4 regions of the Cellvibrio sp. KY-YJ-3 genome follow, and region 3 is predicted to be linked to each of the others. Evidence: predicted binding sites of a transcription regulator. Region 3 holds the regulator's gene; each other region holds the start of a gene.
The links. Region 3 encodes PhoB, which activates phosphate uptake and scavenging genes when phosphate is short. Its sites were predicted from a motif close to TGTCATAAANNTGTAACA; they were not measured.
Positions count from the first base shown of each region.

Region 1: the regulator PhoB is predicted to act here: its motif matches at 781-798, upstream of D0B88_RS17400 (ABC transporter permease subunit).
Region 2: the regulator PhoB is predicted to act here: its motif matches at 1,588-1,605, upstream of D0B88_RS02020 (TIGR00153 family protein).
Region 4: the regulator PhoB is predicted to act here: its motif matches at 1,811-1,828, upstream of D0B88_RS11105 (choice-of-anchor I family protein).

Region 1 is NZ_CP031727.1:4,104,117-4,107,841, reverse strand. Features, by position in the region: gene D0B88_RS17405 (PstS family phosphate ABC transporter substrate-binding protein) at 1-697, shown strand, start outside; gene D0B88_RS17400 (ABC transporter permease subunit) at 878-3,169, shown strand; gene pstA (phosphate ABC transporter permease PstA) at 3,185-3,725, shown strand, end outside.
Region 2 is NZ_CP031727.1:435,655-439,379, forward strand. Features, by position in the region: gene D0B88_RS02015 (GspE/PulE family protein) at 1-1,382, opposite strand, end outside; gene D0B88_RS02020 (TIGR00153 family protein) at 1,671-2,348, shown strand; gene D0B88_RS02025 (inorganic phosphate transporter) at 2,372-3,646, shown strand.
Region 3 is NZ_CP031727.1:1,043,158-1,046,882, forward strand. Features, by position in the region: gene phoR (phosphate regulon sensor histidine kinase PhoR) at 162-1,445, opposite strand; gene phoB (phosphate regulon transcriptional regulator PhoB) at 1,596-2,294, opposite strand; gene ubiA (4-hydroxybenzoate octaprenyltransferase) at 2,425-3,291, opposite strand; gene D0B88_RS04485 (chorismate lyase) at 3,456-3,725, opposite strand, start outside.
Region 4 is NZ_CP031727.1:2,625,890-2,629,614, reverse strand. Features, by position in the region: gene D0B88_RS11105 (choice-of-anchor I family protein) at 1-1,707, opposite strand, end outside; gene D0B88_RS11100 (DCC1-like thiol-disulfide oxidoreductase family protein) at 1,858-2,268, shown strand; gene D0B88_RS11095 (DUF6164 family protein) at 2,306-2,674, opposite strand; gene D0B88_RS11090 (ABC transporter permease) at 2,825-3,725, shown strand, end outside.

The sequences.
Region 1 (3,725 bases), 1.4 Mb from region 3:
CGGGCCTATGAGCCGCGCGATGAAAACCGAGGAAATCCAGGCGTTTGAAGCCAAGCATGGCTACAAACCCACCGCTGTACCGGTAGCGATTGACGTACTTGCAGTTTACGTAAACAAAGACAACCCGATCGAAGGTTTAAGTATTCCTCAAGTTGATGCCATTTTCTCGGCAACCCGCAAATGTGGTGGTGCCAAAGACCTGACTCGTTGGGGTGATGTGGGGTTGACCGGTGCATGGGCAAATCGTGATTTCACCATGTACAGCCGCAATGCCGTTTCTGGTACTTATGGTTACTTCAAAGATGAAGCCCTGTGTAAAGGTGATTTTAAATCCAACATTCTCGAGCAACCAGGTTCTGCATCTGTAGTCCAGGGTGTGTCTGAATCGATCAACGGTATTGGTTACTCAGGTATTGGCTACATCACTTCAGGTGTGCGCGCCGTGCCTCTGTCCAAGAAAGATGGGCAGCCTTACGTTACTGCCGATGCAACTCACGCGCTGGATGGAACCTATCCGCTGTCACGTGTGTTGTTCATGTATATCAACAAGCATCCGAACCGCCCGCTGGATGCGATTCAGTTAGAGTTTGTGAAGTTGATTCTTTCCAAGCAAGGCCAGGAAACCGTAGTGCGCGATGGTTATATCCCACTGCCTGCGTCAATGGCCAACAAAGCACTGGCTGAATTGCAGAAGTAATCAGCGCGCGCCTGGATTTTCTTGTGTTACCCATAAAAACGCCGACTTGTTCGGCGTTTTTTTATAGACAGAGCCAGGGTAAATATGACAGTCAGATGACAGTTTCGGGTTTTTGTAACAAAAGTGTCATCTTTGATTGTTAGGATTCTTGCGCCAGACGATAAAACAGGTGAGTAGACCATGTCCGAACCCATTACAGCGGCAAAGCCAATCCAGAGCCTGATGCCCAATCGCGAGCAGCGCAGCAAGTTGCGCAACATTCGCAAATTTAAAGACCAGCTATCGCGCTACGGGGTGATGTCTGCCGGACTCGCGGTAGTATTTTCACTCGGTTTAATTTTCTTTTATCTATTCTCCGAAATTGCTCCCTTGTTTCGTGGTGCCTCGGTTGAACCCTTGCACAGCTACACGCCCGCCCAGTTGCAACAGCAGGCCTCCGACCCGACTGAATACCTCACGCTGGAACGCTACGAAGAAATTGGCGCCAGTTTCAAGCGTAGCGGCGCAGTGCATTTTTTTAATGTCAGCGATGGCAGCCAAGTGCTTAATGCCCAGATATCGCGCGCCGCTGATGTGAGTTTTACCAGTATGGCGACCAGTACGCCTGATTACGGTCTGGTTGCTTATGGTTACAGCAATGGCCAGGTATCAATAACCAAAGCCAATTACGCGCTCAGTTATCCAAACGATAAACGCCAAATCACACCGAGTTTGGTGTATCCCTTGGGTGATTCTCCCTTAACCCTGGATGACCAAGGCGCAGCGCTTACCCAGCTAGCCGTACAAGAGACTTCCAGCGGTATTTTATTAGCGGCCATGACGGCAGATGAGCGTCTACTGCTCGCTATTTTTAGCAGCAGTCAAAATATGATTACCGGGGAAGTCAGTATCAGTCAGGAAGTGATAGCGCTTCCCTCGCTTCCAAATGGCAGTAAGCCCGTATCTATGCAGATTGATAGCGGTGCCCAGCATTTAGTGATTGCTACAGATCAGTCGCAATTATTGCTCTACAGCATCATCAACCCTAGCGCTATAAAAGTTCAGGCACCAGTGGCTATTGCTGATGGCAAAGTGACCCGTATGGAGTTTTTGGTGGGAACTGCCTCGCTCATTATTGGCACCGACAAGGGAGCCCTCAGCCAATGGTTTCTGGTTCGCAACCCCGACAACATTTATGAATTGAAATATGTACGTGGTTTTGAGGCGTTGGATGGCGCCATCACCCGTATCACACCTGAGCATGCGCGTCGCGGTTTCTGGGCTGGCGACGACAAAGGCAATATCGGTATTTACTACGCTACCTCCCAGCGCACCTTATTAATTGAGTCGGTGAGTGATAAACCTATTCAGCAGCTTGCTATTTCTCCCATTCACAATCGCAGCTTGTGGTTGGATGACGCTAATAACCTGAGTGTGGCCGATGTCTGGAACAAACACCCCGAGGTTTCTTTCAGCTCGCTCTGGAAAAAAGTGTGGTACGAAGGGCGCGATGCACCGGAATACATTTGGCAGGCATCATCGGGCAGCGATAATTTTGAACCTAAAATGAGTTTTGTTCCGCTTTCTATCGGCACGTTGAAAGCTGCATTTTTCGCGATTCTGTTTGCGGTACCTTTGGGGGTGATGGGGGCAATTTATACCGCCTATTTTATGACGCCCAAATTGCGCGGCATTGTTAAACCCACTATCGAAATTATGGCTGCATTGCCCACTGTTATTTTAGGTTTCCTCGCAGGTTTGTGGCTCGCACCGTTTATCGAAAATCATTTGCCAGCAATATTCAGTATTTTGATTTTATTGCCGATTATTATGCTAATTACGGGCTATCTCTGGAGCCGGTGTCCGGATTCGCTGCGCAACCGCGTACCTGAGGGTTGGGAAGCTGTCATTCTAGTGCTGCCGATTATTCTCACCGTGTGGGCTTGTATCGCCGCCAGCCCTTTAGCGGAGATCTGGTTTTTTGATGGCAGTATGCGTCAGTGGTTTACTGAAAACGGTATTAGCTACAGCCAGCGCAATGCTTTGGTGGTCGGCATAGTAATGGGCTTTGCTGTTATCCCAACAATTTTTTCCATTGCTGAAGATGCGGTGTTCAGTGTGCCCCGCCATTTAACACAGGGCTCATTGGCGCTTGGCGCAACACGCTGGCAGACAGTTGTTGGTGTGGTGTTGCCTACGGCCAGTCCTGGAATTTTTTCCGCGGTGATGATGGGGTTTGGTCGCGCTGTTGGTGAAACCATGATTGTGCTTATGGCTACTGGCAATAGTCCTGTGGTGAATTTCAACATCTTTGAAGGCATGCGCACACTCTCGGCCAACATCGCGGTGGAGTTGCCGGAGACGGCGGTTGCCAGCACCCATTTCCGCGTTTTATTTCTTGCAGCTTTGGTGCTATTGGCATTGACCTTTGTGGTGAACACGCTTGCTGAAGTTATTCGTCAGCGACTGCGTCAACGCTATAGCAATCTGTAATTGATGGTGAATCCGATGAAAAAATTAACGCGTAAAAATAGTTCCTGGTTTAGCAGTGGATCGCCCTGGATATGGCTCAACGGCGGTGCTGTTGCTCTGTGTATGATCATGGTTGTTGGGCTGCTTGGTTTGATTGCAGTGCGCGGATTTGGTCATTTTTGGCCGGCTGATATTTTGCAAACCAGTATTGTTGATCGCAGTGGCCAAACACACATCATTATGGGCGAAGCTGTACGCGATGAAGTGATTCCCGCTGCCGTTGCGCGCGATGGTGGTTATCAAATTGAATCAGACGTTGAATTAATTACTCGCCACCTTTTTAAAATGGGTAATCGCGATATTAGTGGGCGCGATTTTGTGTGGTATCTGGATATTGGCATGAAACCATGGGAGTACCCGGAAAATGCAGTCTCCATTGAACGGCGCGAGTGGGGTAATTTTTACGGTTATCCGGTTGCGATTAAAGAGGGCAACACACTGGTCAGTGAGTTGGGCAGCAAGGATTTTTGGGAGCAATTGGATCAGCGCTTGGCGCGCGCATTGGATTTACATGCGC
Region 2 (3,725 bases), 610 kb from region 3:
AAGGTCGCGTTGATCAAATAAGAGGGAATGCCCAAATCCAGTAATCGGGCAACGGTCGAGGGGGCATCGTTGGTGTGCACGGTCGATAGCACCAAGTGGCCGGTAAGCGCGGCTTGCACTGCCATTTGGGCGGTTTCCAGGTCGCGAATCTCACCCACCATGATAATGTCCGGGTCTTGCCGCATCAGGCTGCGGATACCGGCGGCAAAGTCCAGCCCGATTTTGTGGTGCACTTGCGTCTGGTTAAAACGCTCCTCCACCATTTCAATAGGGTCTTCAATAGTGCTGACATTCACCTCATCGGTGGCAACTTGTCGCAGCGATGAATAAAGGGTGGTGGTTTTACCGGAACCTGTGGGGCCGGTCACCAACAAGATGCCATTGGGGCGGCTAAGCATGGAGTACCAGCGCGCATAGTCATCGCCCACCAAACCCAAGTCGGTAAAACTGCGCAGCAACACTTCCGGGTCAAAAATCCGCATCACCAGTTTTTCGCCAAAGGCGGTGGGCAAGGTGGACATACGCAATTCAATTTCACTGCCATCGCTGCGCCGGGTTTTGATGCGACCGTCTTGCGGCTTGCGCTTTTCGGCAATATCCATGCGCGCCAACACCTTGAAGCGGCTGGTGACAGCGGTGGACACATTGGCGGGCAATTCGTAGACGTAATGCAAAACGCCATCGATACGGAAGCGGATGCGCCCTACTTCCCGGCGCGGCTCTATATGAATGTCACTGGCGCGCTGGTCATACGCGTATTGCAGCAACCAGTCCACTATCTTGACGATATGCTGGTCATTGGCATCCGGGTCGCTGGCTTTGCCCAGCTCCACCAGCTGCTCAAAGTTGGTAATCGCCGAGGCCGCCGTCGCCCCGCTGGCGCCGGAGACAGAGCGCGCCAAGGTGTAAAACTCCACCATAAAACGCTCGATGTCGGCGGGATTAGCCACCACGCGTTTCACCGTGCGGCGCGCCACATGCTCCACCTGCGGCTCCCAACCAGCCATAAAGGGTTGGGTACAGGCGATGATGACGTGATCCGACTCCACTTTGACGCACAAAATACCGTGGCGCTTGGCAAAGGCGTAACTGATCACCTCGGTACACTTGGCGACATCAATCTTCATCGGATCTATATGAAACAACGGCAGGCGCGCCTTGTTAGCTAACCACTCGGTGAGCGTATCGCCATCCAGAATCTTGCCCGGGCGCTGTAAATCTTCCAGATTTTGGGTGGCGACATAGGCCAGCGGGTGCATGATCGCCTGTTCGCGGCTGCGTGAGGCGCCGAGCAACATATTGGCATCCAGCTGCGACATGCGCCCATCAACGACCAGATCATTGATCAAGCCGCGCAAATCCAATACCCGATCCAGCACCATCGACGTTATTCCTGTAAATAAGAGAGCTGCGACTAAAAACCTGCACTGATTGTAGCGGCTCTGCTGACGCGAGTCTGCCCACAAGGCGACAGGCTGGCGTTTTGGTCAGCAACCACTAAGCTCAACACACCCGAAACCTAGACACCTATGCCTAACAACCAATACCAGCCACTAACAAAAGTTCAGCTAAAAAGCATCACAACTTTGTCATAAATAAGTAATAAAGCTGCGTGACCTTGGCGAGTGATGTTTTTATACTGCGCACACTTTTAACCCGAGGGGATAACCATGCCTTTTGCAAACTTGTCGAACCTGTTTGGCCGCTCGCCCATCAAGCCCATGCAAGAGCACATGGCGCTGGCTGTTAAAGCCGCCGCCGAACTCGTACCTTTTTTTGAAGCTGTCACCGGCAATGACTGGCCTCTGGCCAGCAGCATTCAGCAGCAAGTGGTGAAATTCGAAAACGATGCGGACGAAATCAAAAAGCACCTGCGCTTGCATCTGCCCAAAAGCCTGTTCCTGCCGGTACCACGCACCGACCTGCTCGAACTGCTAACTATGCAGGATCGCATTCCCAACCGCGCCAAAGACATCGCCGGTATCATCATGGGTCGTCGCATGACCATCCCCGAAAGCATGAAACCGCAGATGAATGAATTTGTGCGCGCCAGTGTTGCGGCAGCCGAGCAAGCGCTCACCGCCATCAACGAACTGGACGAGCTGCTCGAGACCGGTTTTAGCGGCCGCGAGCTGACCGTTGTCGAAAATATGATCAAGGAATTGGACATTCTTGAGGAGAAAGCCGACCAATTGGAAATTGGCGTGCGCACCTCACTCTTTGCCCTCGAAGCCCAGCTCCCCCCGGTAGATGTGATGTTCCTGTACAACATCATCGACTGGGTGGGTGATATCGCCAACCGCGCACACGATGTGGGCGGCCGTTTGCAACTGCTGCTGGCGCATTAATCCTTTACCTTGAGGAATTCAAGATGACTTTATTTGCTGAATACGGCCATGTGCTGTTTATTCTTGCCTGTGCTTTTGGCCTCTTTATGGCATGGGGCATAGGTGCCAATGATGTATCCAACGCAATGGGAACCTCGGTTGGCTCGCGTGCGCTTACCATGAAACAGGCCATTTTAATTGCCATGGTATTTGAGTTTGCCGGGGCCTACCTAGCTGGTGGTGAAGTGACAGAAACCATCCGTAGCGGGATTGTTGAACTGGACGTGATGACCGACCACCCGGATTTATTTGTCTTCGGCATGCTCGCCTCGCTGCTAGCAGCGGGTAGCTGGTTATTAATCGCCAGTATTTTGGGCTGGCCGGTATCCACCACCCACTCGATTGTCGGCGCCATCATTGGTTTTGCCGCCGTGGGCATTTCCGCCGATGCGGTGCAGTGGAGCAAGGTGTGGGGCATCGTCGGCAGCTGGGTAATTACCCCCGTTATTGCAGGCTTCCTCGCTTTCTGGATTTTCCGCTCAGTGCAATTCCTGATTCTGGACACAGAAGATCCGTTTTCCAATGCCAAACGCTACATACCCATTTATATGTTTGCGGTAGGTTTCTTTTTGTCGATGGTCACCATCCTCAAAGGCCTGAAATATGTACTTAGCTCACACAACCTTTCGTTTAGCTTTCTGGAAAGTACCTTTATAGCGGCTATTATCGGCCTCGTGGTAGCAGGCTTTGGGATGTACCTTCTCAGCCGCATTACCCAGGACAAGACAGCGGATAAAGACAACCGTTTCTCCAGTGTAGAGCGCGTGTTTGGGGTATTGATGATCTTCACTGCTTGTTCCATGGCATTTGCACACGGCTCCAACGATGTAGCCAACGCAGTGGGCCCTATGGCAGCGGTAATCAGTGTTGTTCAATCGGGTGAGGTGGGCGCCAAAGCCGCCGTCGCCCCATGGGTTCTGTTATTGGGTGGCGTTGGTATTGTTGTTGGCCTGGCAACCTATGGCTACAAGGTAATGCAAACCATTGGTAAAAAGATTACCGAACTCACCCCCAGCCGTGGTTTCGCCGCCGAAATGTCGGCAGCCGCCACCGTAGTCATTGCATCCGGCCTCGGCCTGCCCATTTCTACCACTCACACTCTGGTGGGTGCGGTGCTGGGGGTAGGTTTGGCGCGCGGGATAGGAGCATTAAATTTACGGGTCATAGGCGGTATCTTCGCCTCTTGGGTTATTACCTTACCCGCCGGAGCAGGCCTGTCGATTCTGTTTTTCTACTTCCTAAAAGGCGTGTTCAGTTAAGTCTCATTCCACCCCAAAAAACCCGAGCAGGGAAACCAGCTCGGGTTTTTTATTGCCTGGTGTTTTCCACAAGCTTGCA
Region 3 (3,725 bases):
AGGAGTTTGCGTAGCGCGTTCGAGTTTTGGCAATAATTCGGATTAATTTCGCCAAAAAAGCCTTTGAATTACAGGGTGTGAAAAAATTGTGATGCTGGTCTCACCCTCAAAAGGATGAGACTCCGGTAGTAAATAAGCCTGATGTGCGAATGTCGGTGTAACTATTGCGGCAGTGCAAAGACACAAATAAACATACTGCCCTTGCCTAGTTCACTGGTAATTTTTAATTCGGCGTAATGGCGCATCAGCACGTGTTTCACAATCGCCAAACCCAACCCGGTGCCGCCGGTGCCGCTGTTGCGGCTGGCATCCACACGATAAAAACGCTCGGTCAGGCGCGGAATATGTTGGGCATCAATGCCAGGGCCGTTATCGCTTACCGAAACATAAAAATGTTTCTCGTCCTGCCATAACAGCATGTTGATGCGCCCTTCGGGCTGGGTGTATTTAATGGCGTTAATTACCAGATTGGAAAAGGCGCTGTGCAATTCTTTTTCGTTGCCCTGCAACAATAGCGGGCGCGTGGTGTTGTTGCACACCAGCGTGAGCTGTTGGTTTTTATCCTTGCTTAATACTTCCGCTTCGCTTTTCACAATAGTGAGCAGCTGCTCAATATTAATGGGCTTGTAATTGTGACCCGCCTCAGTGGTTTCGAGTTTGGAAAGCACCAGTAAATCGTTAATCAGCAGCGACATACGCTTGGCTTGCTGCAACATTTGCTGCAGTGGTTTATTCCAGCTCGGGGTGGTGTTGTTATCGGCGAGGGTTTCCACATAGCCGTTTATCACCGTGAGCGGTGTGCGCAATTCATGGGAGACGTTGGCGATAAAATCCTGACGCATTTTTTCCAAGTTGTGCAGTTGGGTCACATCACGCACCACAATCAATCGCTCCATTTTGCCAAACGGGGTGATTTGGAATTGCAGGTGTTTGGAGGGAAAACGCGGCGAGGGAATTTCCAGCGGCTCGCCGTAATTGCCCTCTTCAAAATAGGCGACAAATTTGGGGTGACGCACAAAATTGATGACCGATTGCCCCTGGTCTTTGGTATTCAACCCAAGCATGCGATGGGCGGCGGGGTTCCAGAAATCCAGATGGCCGCGCGCGTCCAGAATGACCAGCCCGTCTTTGAGTGCTGAGCTGATTTCCTGGATGCGTTTGATCACCGCTTGCAGGTTGTCTTTTTCAATGCGTTGATCGCGCTGCAGTTGGTAGATGTTGTCGAACACCTGCCCCCAGATACCACTGGCCTCCGGCGGGTGTTCGCTCTCGCGTTTGAGTAGCCACTGGTTCAAGCGGCGCATTTGCCAGAGCATCCACACAATGTAAATGCCACAGCCGAGTAGCATCCACAGCGCGTAGTTGTCGCTGAAAAAACCAATCAGGCTGCAGGTGGCGAGAATAATCAGAATGCGCTGGAGTTCAGCGCTGAAACCTTTTAACAAGACCTAAACCTCGTGGCACAAAAGCGAGCGCAAAGGGGCGGACAGTCCTGCAAGACCATCGGAGGGAGGGATCCCGACGATGAGCCTCCAGGGATGGATTTACGGCGTGTCTTGCAGGACTGTCCGCCCCTTTGTGCGAATTCAGGGTAATCAGGCTTCGATTCGGGTAGAAAAACGATAGCCGGTACCGCGTACGGTTTGGATCAGGTCTTCGTGACCGTCGATGGTCAGGGCTTTGCGCAGGCGGCGGATATGCACATCGACCGTGCGCTCCTCCACATACACATTGCCGCCCCAGACATGATCCAGCAATTGGCTGCGAGTATAGGCTCTTTCCTGGTGGGTGAGAAAAAACTCCAGCAGGCGATATTCAGTGGGGCCCATATCGACTGACTGATCGTGGATGGTGACGCGGTGGCTGGCGGGGTCCAAACACAGACCCTGTACGGTGATGGGGGCGGCGGAAATCTGTGGGTCGGCACGACGCAATACCGCTTTCAAGCGGGCGACCAATTCACGCGGTGAAAAAGGTTTGGTGATGTAATCGTCGGCGCCAACTTCCAGCCCCTGAATTTTGTTGTCCTCTTCACCTTTGGCGGTGAGCATGATGATGGGAGTATTAGCGGTAACTTCGTCGCGCTTCAGGCGGCGCGCGAGTTCAATACCGCTGGTGCCGGGCATCATCCAATCCAACAGGATCAGGTCGGGTTTTTCGTCGATAATCAGGCCGTGAGCGTCCTGCGCGTTACTGGCTTCCAGCACTTGGTACTCGGCCATCTCCAGTGCCACACGCAACATATCGCGAATGGCGGATTCATCGTCGACGATAAGAATTTTGCGACCAGTCATAATCTTCTGCCTAATAAAACTACGGTAGGCTTCACGTTTCATGAAGCTATTGTTGCAGCTTATTTAATAAGCTCAGTGTTACATATTTATGACAAGTCAGAAAATTGTAGCTGCGTGCAGTCGCGTGGGCTTAGCGCCAGTAATAATCCATAGCTAAACCGGCAAATACCGCCACACCCACCCAGTTGTTATTTAAAAAGGCTTTGAAGCAGGCTTCGCGCGCGCGAAAGCGAATCAGCCATTGTTGATAGGCAAACAAACCACCCGCCACCGTCAAGCCCAGATAATAGAACAGCCCCAGCTCAAAGCGATTGCCCACCAGAATCAGCGCATAGAGCGCCAGGATTTGCAGGATGCCGGTCATCAACCGATCCTGTTCCCCAAACAAGATGGCGGTGGATTTCACGCCGATTTTAAGGTCGTCCTCGCGATCCACCATGGCATAAAAGGTGTCATAAGCTACCGTCCAGAGCACCACGGCGAGGTAAATCAGCCAAATGTTTTCGTGTAGCGAACCGGCCTCGGCCGCATAGGCCATGGGTATTCCCCAGGCAAACGCGGCACCCAATACTACCTGCGGCAAGTGGGTGTGACGTTTCATAAAAGGGTAGCAGAAGGCGAGCAACAGACCGCCGAGGGAGAGTTTGATGGTAAGCGGGTTGGTCATCAGCACTAATGCAAAGGCGATCACGCATAGGCCAATGAATAAAAAAATCGCCTCGCGGCTGGAAACTGCGCCGGTGGCGAGCGGGCGATCTTTGGTGCGCGCGACGCTGCCGTCGATTTTGCGGTCGGCAAAGTCATTGATTACGCAGCCAGCCGCGCGCATCACAATCACACCCAGAGTAAAAATCACCAGATTTTTCACGCTGGGTATGCCTTTGGCTGCCAGCCACAGGCTCCAGAGGGTGGGCCAGAGCAGCAGCAATGTGCCTATGGGGCGATCCATGCGCATCAAGCGCCAGTAGAGCGGCAGTTTTTGCTTGAGTTTGCCCATAAACCCGCTAGTCCCGGCCTTTTTAGCCGCTGTTGTACGCGGTTTTGGCGTATCTGTAGTTGCTGTTTTTGGGCTGGCGGCTTTGGTGCCAGCTGCTTTTGCAGTGGCAGGTTTAGCGGAGCGGCGGGGCGTTTTAGGGGTTGTCATAAGCCGATATTCAAATGTTATTGATTATTGATCGATGGTTTATCCTGCAACAACTGAGCGCAGAGCGCGGGTAAAAACACCTCACTCACCAGCAGCGGTTTCCCATCCAATGCAAACACCGAGCGACGTCCCCAGAGTGAGTTCTGGCGGGCGATACTGGCGTGCACATAGCCATCATCGGCGCTAAAGGCGGCTACTGCAATGGGGCTGCGCCGCAAGTGCGGCTGACTAAACAAAAAGGCGCCGAGTGGACGATTGTGCTGTTTGCGCAGGTGGCGCAATTTACC
Region 4 (3,725 bases), 1.6 Mb from region 3:
GGGGAAATCCGATTCGTCGAGCGTGATATCGGCGACTTTTACACCCTCTTCAAAATTCGTGTAGTAATCGCGCACATCGCCTTCATTGGCGGTAATCACATAATCCATTCCACCATCATTAAATGCAGCAATGCCGTCAGGCTGATAAATACCAAACACTTTTGGATACGCGGCAAACTCGACTTTATCATCCCGGTCACTCGGGTCGATCTCATTGCCTACTGCACCGTAATCTTTAAAACCCAAGGGAAAAATATTAGTGATAGCCGGGGTACCATCCAGATTAATACGTGCAACACCGTTGTTTTCCTGCAGCGTTACCCAGGCTGTTTTTGAGTCAGCAGCAACGGCAATGTATTCCGGTTCAACATCTTTGGCTAAATCGGCGTTCAAACCAAATACACGGAAACCACTATTTTCCAACGCGGTTTCGTCGTCATTAAACGAGGAAAAATTCAGCGTAGTCACGGTTAAATTCAACGCGGGGGTCATAAAGTTTTTCAGGCCGGGCGATGCGTAAAGCTGGGGAGCAGTACCATCACCCAAGTCAATAAATTCACCGCCATCTGGCAGGCGACCATACGCGTTTACGTGAAAGTCGCCGTGGCTTACGTTATCAATAATTGCTTCAAAACGCGCCAGAATAATATTTTCGTTTTTACCAATACCAAAACCACCCGTGCTGTTAGTGATTGCACCGGCCGGTGCATTGGTGGGTAAATTTGCACCGGTGGCTACATCGGTCAACAACACCAGAAAACCATGTCCGGGAATAGTAGTGCCGCCGGGAATGGGCATGAGAGTATTTTCGCTGTCGCTCAGCGACCATTCACCTTCCGCAAACACATAGGGTTGCGATGATTTGTTGTAAAGCTCTACGTAATCAAAATCCAAATCGGCGCGGCCTTTGGATACCACTTCGTTAATCACAATATCGCTCTGCGATGCGGGTGGGTTCACTACTGGTAAAGCGTTAATCACACCGGGAGTTGCGGTCAGCGCTTCAGCTTCATCGTGCCACTCGCCACCATCGGGCAAACGGCCAATGGTGTTTACATGGCTACCGGCAGCCCAACCTTTTTCATCAATAATTTCGCCCTTGTGGGTCAGCAATGCTGTATCGCCTTTACCCAAACCAAATTCAGCGGCACCGCCAATAATGGTTCCCTCTGGCGCACCAAAGGGTACGGCAGTTTGATCTACCGCTACCAACAAGAATCCTTTAGCCGGAATGACACTGCCCGCCGGTATTAACACGCCGGGAACTTTGTCCTCACCAAAACCTTTTAAATCGTTGACCGCCCATTCGCCTTCGACGAAGGTGTAATCGCTATTGCCTGGGTTGTAGATTTCGATGTAGTCATAACCACCGCCGTCCGAGCGCATTTCATTGAGCACCAGCGTCGGCAAGGCGGCTGAAGATACTGACGATGAGCTGCTGCTTTCACTTAACGAAGAAGAACTTTCAACAGAGCTAATAGTTGCAGAAGAAGTGGTTGCAGAACTTGTAGTTGCAACAGAAGTGCTCGACGAAGATATAGTATCCACCGAAGAGGCATCGCTGGATGACGACACGCTGCTTGAACTGCTGGTTGAGCTAATGGATGAACTGCTGGATGAATCATTGTCATCACCGCCGCAGGCCACCAGGCTAAATGACACAGCGGCCAGCGCTGCCCAGCGTGGTATTTGTTGGATGAGTTTCATATTATGTGTTCTCAAATAAGGCATGTGTTAATAAAACCAAGGCTATTTGTCGTAAATAAATGTTTTTTGGCGCGCCAAGGTTACGGCAGCCAGATGACAGAAAAACAACAAATAAATGACAGCTTGATTACACAAAAACCGAGGTGATGAGTGACCACAACCCAACAAGTAGTACTGGTGTACGACAAAGAATGCCCCGCCTGCGACAACTACTGCCGCATGGTGCGTATTCGTGAGGATATTGGTGAATTAGTGCTGTGGGATGCGCGCGAGCCAGGGCCCATTATGGATGAGATTACCGCACTGGGTTGGGATATAGATCAGGGTATGGTGGTGAAACTGGAGCAGCAACTCTATTACGGTTCCGATGCAATTTACATGCTGTCGCTGCTGAGCAGTCGCTCGGGGTTGTTTAATCGTTTGAACTATTGGCTGTTTAAATCCAAACGATTAAGCCATGTGCTTTACCCGATTCTGCGCGCACTGCGTAATTTATTATTAAAGCTATTGGGCAAAACCAAAATTAATAATTTGGGTTTTGCCAACAACGATAAGTTTTAATATCAACAAAGCAATACCAATAAACCACTACGAAGACCTACTGCAATGCAGGCATAACAAAGGGCAACAAGGTTAAGCCTGCAACAAAAATAATCGCAATCACCAACGCCATAAAACGCAGCGGTTGCGCACAAAAATGTTGCCACAGACTGGGCACCTGCCCCGCCTCCACCAACTGCGCATAATTTTGCTGCTGGCGAATCGCGCGCTCAGCTTGATAGGCGTGAATCAATTCCCGCGCTCGTTGTTCTTGTGCGCCATCTGCGAGCCAAATTGCATCCAACCCTACGCGGAAAAATCCAGCATCGGTTTCATAGTAGTTAATCTGGTGCTCGTTGAGCAGCATACGAATTTCCTGAGCTTCATCGTCAGGCACTTGCGCGAGTTTGAATAATAATCTGGCCATAATGTCCGGTTAATCTTGTTATTGACGGTGTTAAGTGCGGAGGATAACAGTTCTCTGTGTGCGGTTTATATTATCTTGCCATGTTGTGCGTTTCATTTTCTTCGCCAGAGCGACTATGATCAACCCTAACACTCAATTTGGAAGATAAGGATGACTGCGTTGCTCTTTCACATTGAACAACCTGATGCAGCCGATCCACCGTCTGGCAGGGTGCAGCTGCACCTGTGCGGGGACTGGCAACTTGGCCATACTCCCGATGGCGAAGGCCTGTGCGCCGCTATCCCTCCGGATAGCAAAACTATCACACTCATCACCGATGAACTCAAACAGTGGGACTCCAGCCTCGCCGTTACTCTGCTGCAACTCGCGCGCTGGTGCGAACAACAGCAAATTTCGCTGGATACCAGTGCCACGCCGGAAACCCTGCAACAACTTCTCAACCTGGCTACCGCAATTCCCGCCTACCAACCCGCCACCACCAATAACAAGGTAAGTTTGCTCAGCCGATTGCAAAAAACAATTGCTGCCCAAGGGGAAGGTTTAGCGCGCACCCTGACGTTTATTGGCGATGTGAGCCTCGCGTTTATCAATTGGTTGCGTGGCAATGCCAAAACACGTAGGCAGGATATTTTCTTTTTTATCGATCAGGTTGGTCCACGCGCGCTGGCGATTGTCACCTTGATTGCATTGCTCGTGGGCATGATTCTCGCGTATTTGGGTTCAGTGCAATTACGCCAATTGGGCGCCCAGGTGTACGTGGCCGATTTGGTTGCGATTGGTATGGTGCGCGAAATGGGCGCATTGATGACCGCGGTAATTATGGCGGGCCGCACCGGTGCAGCTTACGCGGCGCAATTGGGTACCATGCAAGTGAATGAAGAAATTGATGCATTAAAAACCATGGGTATTTCCGCCATGGAATTTTTAGTGTTACCGCGTTTATTAGCACTGGTTTTTATTATGCCGCTGCTGTGCATTTACGCCGATGTAATCGGCATGTTTGGCGGTGCGTTAGTCGCGACCAGTATGGATGTCAATTTTAGCCAGTACA